One region of the Pseudarthrobacter sulfonivorans genome, then DNA from elsewhere that is predicted to be linked to it. Evidence: riboswitches for the same ligand, from Rfam matches in the RefSeq annotation. Region 1 holds a riboswitch; the other holds the start of a gene.
What was found. Region 1 has a riboswitch for S-adenosylmethionine ahead of AU252_RS11770 (DUF1737 domain-containing protein). Riboswitches for the same ligand answer to the same signal wherever they lie in the genome.
Positions count from the first base shown of each region.

Region 2: it holds a riboswitch for S-adenosylmethionine, as region 1 does, so the genes downstream of both, AU252_RS18485 (aminotransferase class V-fold PLP-dependent enzyme) here and AU252_RS11770 (DUF1737 domain-containing protein) in region 1, are expected to answer to the same signal.

Region 1 covers NZ_CP013747.1:2,637,876-2,642,252, forward strand. The annotation lists gene AU252_RS11760 (O-succinylhomoserine sulfhydrylase) at 1-852, opposite strand, end outside; gene AU252_RS11765 (rhodanese-like domain-containing protein) at 849-1,262, opposite strand; gene AU252_RS11770 (DUF1737 domain-containing protein) at 1,259-1,516, opposite strand; SAM riboswitch class IV at 1,530-1,645, opposite strand; gene AU252_RS11780 (hypothetical protein) at 1,771-2,271, shown strand; gene AU252_RS11785 (acetyl-CoA C-acetyltransferase) at 2,280-3,476, opposite strand; gene AU252_RS11790 (GNAT family N-acetyltransferase) at 3,581-4,138, opposite strand; gene AU252_RS11795 (pyridoxamine 5'-phosphate oxidase family protein) at 4,152-4,377, opposite strand, start outside.
Region 2 covers NZ_CP013747.1:4,073,485-4,077,861, reverse strand. The annotation lists gene rsgA (ribosome small subunit-dependent GTPase A) at 1-468, shown strand, start outside; gene hisN (histidinol-phosphatase) at 521-1,333, shown strand; SAM riboswitch class IV at 1,493-1,606, shown strand; gene AU252_RS18485 (aminotransferase class V-fold PLP-dependent enzyme) at 1,642-3,081, shown strand; gene AU252_RS18480 (class I SAM-dependent methyltransferase) at 3,206-3,964, shown strand; gene AU252_RS18475 (metal-dependent transcriptional regulator) at 3,996-4,377, shown strand, end outside.

The DNA of each region.
Region 1 (4,377 bases):
CGGCTGCTGTTCGAGCCATTCGGCCAGCCGCAGCGCGGACGCGGAAGAGTGGTTCACGCGCAGCGCCATGGTCTCCAGGCCCTTGGTGAGCACCCAGGCGTTGAACGCGGAGAGGGCCGGGCCGGTGTGCCGCATCAGCTGCTTGACCGGGCCGTCGATGAATTCCTTGGTGCCCAGGATGGCGCCGCCCAGGACGCGTCCCTGGCCGTCGATGTGCTTCGTGCCGGAGTACACAATCACGTCCGCGCCCAGCTGGCCGCAGCGCTGCAGCAGGGGAGTGGCAAAGACATTGTCGACGACGACGGTGGCCCCGGCGGCGTGCGCCAGCTCGCTGACCGCGGCGATGTCCACGATTTCCTGCATCGGGTTGGACGGGGATTCGAAGAACACTGCGGTCGTGGGCTCCGACAGTGCAGCAGCCCATTGCTCGAGGTCCGGGCCGTCAACAAACACGGTTTCCACGCCCCAGCGCGGCAGGATTTCGTTCAGGATCACAAAGCAGGAGCCGAACAGTGAGCGCGCGGCAACCACCCGGTCCCCGGCCGCCAACAGGGCACCCAGGGCCGTGAACACCGCTGACATGCCCGACGCCGTCGCAAAGCACGCTTCGGTGCCTTCGAGCAGGCGGAGGCGTTCCTGGAAGGTGGCCACGGACGGGTTGCCGTACCGGGAGTAGACGAAGCGTTCGTCCTCGCCGGTGAAGGCGCGCTCGGCGGCGGCAGCGGACTCGTAGACGAAACCCGAGTTCAGGAAGACCGGCTCGGTGGTCTCCTGGAAGTTGGTGCGGTCCAGCCCGCCGCGGACCGCCTGCGTCTCGGCACTCCAGCCGGCGGCGTCTGGGTTGAAGGTCACTTGGCTATTCCCAGATTTGTGGGCAGGCCGCGGTTCTTCCAGCCGTTGACGGTGCGCTCGCCGTAGCGGTCCGGCTCGCCTTCGAAACCCTCCAGGACGTTGTAGGAGGTGAAGCCGGCCTGCGTCGCGGCGATGGCGGCGGCGATGGAGCGCTGGCCCGAGCGGCAGAGGAAGACCAGCTCCGCGCCGTCGTCCTCCGGGGCCTGCTGCGTCAGGTCGGTGATGAAATCCGGGTTCGGGATGCCGCCCGGGAACGTCCACGGGATGAACAGGGGATCGTTGTCAGTGGCCTTCGTGTCCGGGATGCCGATGTGGGCCCATTCGCCTTCTGTCCGGACATCCACCAGGATGGCGCCCTGTTCGAGTTTGGCCCAGGCCTGCTGCGGGGTGAGGTCTCCGGCGTAGCTCATGCGTGGCCCTCGCCGTCGAAATCGAGGTCATCCACGGCGGAGGCGACGGCGGCGTCAGCGGTGGCGATGGCCGACGGGAGGATGAGTGCCTGCGCAACAATCACAACGCCGCCGTTGGACGTCGCGGCCGGGCTGCCGTGCAGGACATACCCTTCGGCCAGGGCAGTGGAAATCCGTTCACAGAAAGACCTGTCATCCGGCCCGGTGACAAGCCGATACGACAGTTTCTCTTCAGGGGCGGGTGCTTCAGACACGACGGAACTCCTTCTTTCACGCTTGCAGCTCGAATGGGTCGATATGCCGAGTATTCACCTGAGGCACCCCGCCGCGAAAGGGAGGGTTGCCGACCGGCCAGTCAGGGCTTGGCGCCGGTTCTCATTACTCCCCAAAAACGTAACATCCGGCCCGCCCGGCCGCACTGCCGTCGTCGTCATGTTCCGTAACCAACGCGTTTTTCCGTGATCCCGCCGTGCTTCCGTAACGCCGGCGCCGACGGGACAATCGGGTCATGGGGAACTTTCGGGGGCGTTCATTGACGGGCGCCTGGGCACGCGTTTTGGCTGTGACGTTGTGCGCCGTGCCGGTGCTGGCGGGGGTGACAAGCTGCCGGAGCATTTTCGCGCCGCCGCCCTGCATGCCGCCGGAGTTTTCCGTCGCGCCTGCCGCCGCGAAACCCGGCGACCAGGTCACCGTCAGCGCCCCGGATACCACCTGCGATGCCCGCTACGGCACCGATGCGCAGGTCCAGGTGACGGTCAAGGATGCGACCGGTACCGCGGTGCTGAAAGAGCTCGCTCCCATGTCCGACGACGGCGGCTTCACTTTCGTGTTCACCGTCCCGGCTGGCGTGGCTCCCGGGAAGGCCGGGGTCACCGCTTACCCGTACAACCTGGACTGGTGCGACGACACAGGGGTGAACAACCGGGCGGCCCAGGGGCCGCCGGAACTGGTCCGGGTTTCGTGCGCGGAACGCCTGGTGCCGCTGGTGATCCTTGGACCCGGAGCCTGAACCTGCCGTCAGGCTTTGAGGATCAGGGCGTCGCCCTGGCCGCCGCCGCCGCACAAGGCAACCACGCCTGTCCCGCCGCCGCGCCGGTTCAGCGCGAGTGCCTGATGCAGGACCAGACGGGCCCCCGAGGCGCCCACCGGGTGGCCCAGGGCGATGGCGCCGCCGTCGGCGTTGATCCTGTCCGCGTCGATCCCCAGGTCCGTGGCGGACTGCAGCACCACCGAGGCGAAGGCTTCGTTGATCTCAATGAGGTCCACGTCGTCAATGGTCAGCCCTTCGAGTTTCAGGGCTCGCTCAATGGCGCGGGACGGCTGGGAATGCAGGGATCCGTCCGGTCCGGCGGTCTGGCCGTGGCTGCCAATTTCCGCGATCCAGCTGAGGCCGGCCGCTTCCGCAGCTGCCTTGCTGGCCACTACCACGGCGGCGGCGCCGTCCGACAGCGGGGAGGCAGAACCGGCGGTGATGGTGGCCGCCGGATCCTTGGAGAAGGCGGGCTTCAGTGCCGCCAGCGTCTCGATGGTGGTGCCGGCGCGGATGCCTTCGTCGGCATCAATCACGACGGCGGGTCCCCGGCGCTGCGGGACCTCCACCGGAGCGATCTCCTCAGCCAGGATGCCGGCCGCCCGGGCGGCCTCCGCCCGCTGGTGCGAAAGGGCGGCGACGGCGTCCTGGTCCTCGCGGCTGATGCCCAGGCGGGCGTTCCCCGCGTCCGTGGCGGACCCCATCAGTTCACCTGAGACGGGGTCCTGCAGGCCGTCAAAGTTCAGCGAATCCAGCAGCGGCGCATCGCCGATGGCCACGCCGCCGCGAAGCCGGGGCAGCAGGTGCGGGGCGTTGGTCATGGATTCCTGGCCCGCCGCCACAATGAAATCAGCCTCGCCGGCGCGGATCATCCGGGCGGCATCAATTACGGCAGTCAGGCCGGACAAGCACAGTTTGTTGATGGTCACGGTGGGCACATCCCAACCGATGCCGGCGGCGAGGCTGGCCTGCCTGGCGGGTCCCTGGCCAGCGCCCGCCTGGATAACCTGGCCCACGATGACGGCCTGGATCTGTTCCGGCGCCACCCCGGACCGTTCCAGTGCGTTCCGGATGGCGTGGGCACCGAGTTCGCTGGAGGTGAGCCCGGAGAGGCTGCCGCGGAACTTGCCGAAGGGGGTCCGTGCGCCGCCCAGGATGACGGGGATGTGAGCGTCATTGCTCATGGTCTGCCTTTCGGTTGCGGATTCAAGAGTGCTTGGGGCCAGCTTAGGCGAACCGTGAGGGCCGGTGAGGTGGCGCAGGCGCTGTGGATTCGGCCGCGATCGCGTCAGCCGTGGAGGAGCAGTTGGTGGAGCAGGTGGTCCTGCCAGCGGCCGGCGATCTTCAGGTACTGCGGCGCCACGCCGATTTCCCGAAACCCGGCGCGTTTGAGGATCTTGCGTGAGGGCTCATTATGGAGCAGCGTTGCCGCCTGGACCCGGTGGAGGCCCAGTTCTGTCCGGGCATTGTCCGTGGCGAAGCGGACCGCGGCAGCTCCGATGCCCCGCCGGTTGAGGCTGGAATCAACCCAGTACCCGAGGTTGGCGTTGAGGAACGGCCCACGGACGATGCCAGTAAGGGTGACGGCACCGACGATGTACGCGGGATCGTCGCGGTTCACTAGCACCCACGGAACTTCCTGGCCCACGGAATGCTGGGCGAGCTTGGCCCGGATGATGTCCAGCTGATGCCTGGGCGTGAAAAAGGCTTCGTCCCGCTCCGGTTCCCACGCAGCGAGGTGCTGGCGGTTCCGGAGGTAGGCCTTACTCAGGCCGGCCGCATCGCTCCGCCGCAGCAGCCGGATCCGGACCCCCGGGACGAGCGGAGCGGGGGCTTCGCTGTCCATAAGCTCTCCCGCGCTACTCGAAGGAAGCACGACGGCGGTCCGACAACCGGGTGTTCCAAACGTCCGGTTTGGCAACCTGGAAGCGGCGGCCAGTAAGTGCGAGCGGGTTTAGCCGGATGTAGTAGTCCTTGGGTCCGGGCTGCCAGGGCTCAAGATGCTGGGCGTCGACGGCGTCCTTGTCAGCCTGTGCCTCGATCACTTCGGTGTCTCCGCGCACCACCACACTCCAGGCCACCTCC
Region 2 (4,377 bases), 1.4 Mb from region 1:
CTCCGCGCGTACCTCGAGGGCAAGGTCTCGGTGATGCTGGGTCATTCCGGCGTGGGCAAGTCCACCATGGTCAATGCGCTCACCGGGGCCGAACGGGCCACCGGTGGAGTGAACGCGGTGACCGGCCGCGGCCGCCACACGTCGTCGTCGGCCCTTGCCCTGAAGCTGACCGGAGCTCCCGCCGGAAGCTGGATCATCGACACCCCTGGCATCCGTTCGTTCGGCCTGGCCCATGTGGACCCGGACCGGATCCTGCGGTCCTTCCCGGACCTGGAGCCGGGTACGGATGCCTGCGAGCGTGGCTGCAAGCACAACACCGCGGCCGTCAACTGCGGGGTGGATGCCTGGGTGTCCGCCGGCCACGCGGGCCCCACCGGCCCGGCCCGGCTCGCGTCCCTGCGGCGGCTGCTGGGCACGGATCCCCGCCTGGTGGGCCAGGAAACCAAGGAACTGGGCAGCATCGGCTAGACGGGACGCCGATGTCCCCAACACTGCGGCCCTGAGACGGTAGTTTGGAACCATGATCCAACCCGCTTCGAGCTACAACGATGACTTGCGCCTTGCCCATGTGCTGGCAGATTCCGTGGATGACCAGACCATGAGCCGCTTCAAGGCACTGGACCTCCGCATCGAGACCAAGCCGGACCTGACGCCGGTAACGGACGCGGACAAGTCCGCGGAGGAAGCCATCCGCGGCCAGCTGTCCCGCTCGCGTCCGCGCGACGCCGTGCTGGGAGAGGAATTCGGCAGTTCGGGCCATGGCTCCCGCCGCTGGATCATTGATCCCATCGACGGCACCAAGAACTTTGTCCGCGGCGTCCCGGTTTGGGCCACCCTGATCGCCCTCGTGGACGAAGGCGAACCCGTTGTGGGAGTGGTCAGCGCGCCCGCGCTGGGCAAACGCTGGTGGGCCGCCAAGGGTTCCGGCGCGTACATGGGCAAGTCCCTTGCCGCCGCAACGCGGCTCCGCGTCTCGGACGTCTCCAAACTTTCGGATGCCTCCCTGTCCTACTCCAGCCTGGGCGGCTGGAAGGAACGCGGCAACCTGGATGAGTTCCTGGGCCTGACCGAGGACGTGTGGCGCACGCGCGCCTACGGCGATTTCTGGTCCTACTGCATGGTGGCCGAAGGTTCCGTGGACATCGCCTGCGAGCCCGAACTGAACCTGTACGACATGGCTGCCCTGGTGCCCATCGTGGTGGAAGCCGGCGGCCGCTTCACCTCCTTGGAGGGACAGGACGGGCCGTTCGGCGGCAACGCCCTGGCCACGAACTCCATTCTGCACTCAGAGGTGCTCAAGCGGCTGAACCCGAATCTGGACGATCTCCTCTAGGCACTTTCTTCGAATTATCGACGGCGGACGCCTCCTCAAGGGGGCGTCCGCCGTCGTATCTTCGACAAATGAGACGGTTCCTCAAACGCGCGTAACAAAGTCCTTAACATTTGGCCGGGCTTCCTTTCTGCAGCGGCGGATGTTCTACGCTTCTTAACAGGTCACGAGTGCCAGCGCTAAACCCCGGTTTGCTGGCCGGCAACCCTCCATTCGCGGTGGGGTGCCCCGGGTGACGACCAGGCCGGTCCGGAATGGACACGGCAAGCGCGGGTTCCCGTTACCGGGAGTCCTTTTAGAGTGAGGTCTCCGTGACAACTGCCACCGTCTCCCCCAACACTGTTTCTCCCGACAACGCCGCCCCCGCCAAGGCCGCTGCGCTGTTCAAGGATGCCGCCGCCATTGCCGGCCGCCCCCTCTCTGCCGTCACCGGCGCGGAAATCCAGGCACCGCTGATCCAGGGCGGCCACATCCGGTACGCAAACCTGGACTACGGCGCATCCACTCCCGCCCTCTCCGTGGTGTCGGCCTACCTCAACGAGATCCTGCCGTTCTACGCCAGCGTCCATCGCGGCGCCGGCTACGCATCGCAGATCAGCACGTCCGTCTATGAGAACGCCCGGGACATCGTGCGCGACTTTGTGGGCGGACGCCCGGACGACTCCGTCATCTTCACCCGGAACACCACCGACTCGCTTAACCTGCTGGCGGGTTGCCTGCCGGCGACGGACGGGCGGTCCAATGGCGATGTCCTCTACCTGGACATCGAACACCACGCCAACCTCCTGCCGTGGCAGGGAGTCCCGCACCGCAGCGTCGTCGCCGCGGACACCATCGTGGGGACCCTCGAGGTCCTCCGCGCCGAACTTGAGCAGGGCAACGTCAGCCTCCTCGCGATCACGGGCGCCTCCAACGTCACCGGCGAGATCCTCCCGATCAAGGCCCTGGCCGCCCTCGCCCATGAGTACGGAGCGCGGATCGTGGTGGACGCCGCGCAGCTGGCACCGCACCGGCGCATCAATATCAGCACCGACGACGTCGACTACCTCGCCTTCTCCGGGCACAAGCTCTACGCGCCCTTCGGCTCCGGGGTCCTGGTGGGCCGCACCGACTGGCTCGACGCCGGCACTCCCCACCTGGCCGGCGGCGGCGCCGTCCGCGAGGCCAGGCTCGACGGCGTCAGCTGGGCCACCGGTCCGGCCCGGCACGAGGGCGGCTCCCCCAACGTCCTCGGCGCGGCCACACTGGCCCGCGCCACCCAGGTCATCGCGTCCCTGGACCACGACCGCTGGCACGCCCACGAGGCAGCCATCAGGTCATTCCTGGTGGAAGGGCTCGGGAAGATCGACGGCGTCACCGTGCACCAGATCTTCTCGGACACGGACGCTGAAACGGGCACCATCGGCGTGGTGAACTTCTCCGTGGCAGGGTACGACGCCGGGCTTGTGGCCGCGTTCCTGTCGGCCGAGCATGGCGTTGGCCTCCGGGACGGCCGCTTCTGCGCGCACCCGCTGCTCAAGCGCCTCGGCCTTCCCTCCGGTTCGCTGCGGGCCAGCTTCGGCGTAGGCTCCCGGTTGGAAGACGCCCAGCGGCTCCTTGCCGGCCTGGAGCAACTCCGCCGGACCGGCCTGGGCTGGGACTACGTGGTGGACGCGGGCCGCTGGGTTCCGGCCAACGACACCCGCACGTACCCTCACTGGGCTCCCAACACGCCGGGCACCGCCGGCGCGGCTCCGTGCCTTGACGACTGACTGACGCTTTCCTCCCCTGGTTCCTGACCTGACCGCTGCCACCTGACTGCCGCCTGACCCAGCGGCTGCGGCCCATGCGGTAAATTCGAAGGATACCGATGGGCACAGTTGAAGGAGGCCGCACGTGGCACGGGGTGGCCCCAGACTTGAGCACGGACGCCGCCTGGAACTCGGACGGAGTTTCCAGGACGGCGGCGAACACTACCAGCGCGTACGCCCTGGCTACCCGGCCGACTCAGCGGACTGGCTGATCCCTGCCGGGGCCGCGGACGCGGTGGACGTGGGCGCCGGAACCGGCAAGTTCACCGCCCTGCTGCTGGAACGCGGCCTGGCGGTTTCCGCCGTGGACCCGTCGCCGGACATGCTCGAACAGCTGCGGGCCCACTACGCGGCGGCGGACGCGACGCAGGGGACGGCAGAGGCGACGGGACTCGCTGACTCCTCGTTCGACGTCGTAAGCGTGGCGCAGGCCTGGCACTGGTGCGATCCGCTGCCGGCGAGCACCGAACTGGCGCGGATCCTGCGGCCCGGCGGAACGCTGGGGCTGATCTGGAACCAGCTGGACACGTCCGTTCCGTGGGTGCACCGGTTGTCCCGCATCATGCACGCGGGCGACGTCTACAAGCCCGGGTTCCGCCCGGTGGTGGGGCCGGAGTTTGAAGGCCTCGAGAGCCATGTGACGCGGTGGGAGGACAGCCTCAGCACGGCGGACATCATGGAACTGACGAAGTCCCGCAGCTACTACCTGCGCGCCGGCGAAGCCACCCGAAGCAAGGTCCTGGCCAACCTGGACTGGTATCTGCACGAGCACTTGGGGCACGCCGTGGAAGAGGACATCAGCCTGCCGTACCTGACGCTGACGTGGCGGGCCACGAAGGCGTGAGGGACGCGGACCACCGGGTAGGCTAGGAGACGTGAAGACCAGCGCGCCCTCCTCCTCGATCGAGGACTACGTCAAGGTCATCTACGGCTTCACGGAGTGGCAGGACAAACGCATCACGTCCTCCCAGCTCGCGCAGCGCCTGGGGGTGGCCAATTCCTCGGTCTCGGAGATGGTCCGCAAGCTCAAGGACCAGGGCCTGGTGGACCACAAGCCGTACAGCGCCATCACCCTTACAGACTCCGGGGTCCGGCTGGCATTGTCCATGGTGCGCCGGCACCGGCTCATTGAGACCTACCTGGTGCAGGAGCTCGGCTACAGCTGGGACGAAGTCCACGACGAAGCCGAACTGCTGGAGCACGCGGTGTCGGACACGTTTATTGAGCGCATGGCGGCAAAACTGGGCAACCCGCAAC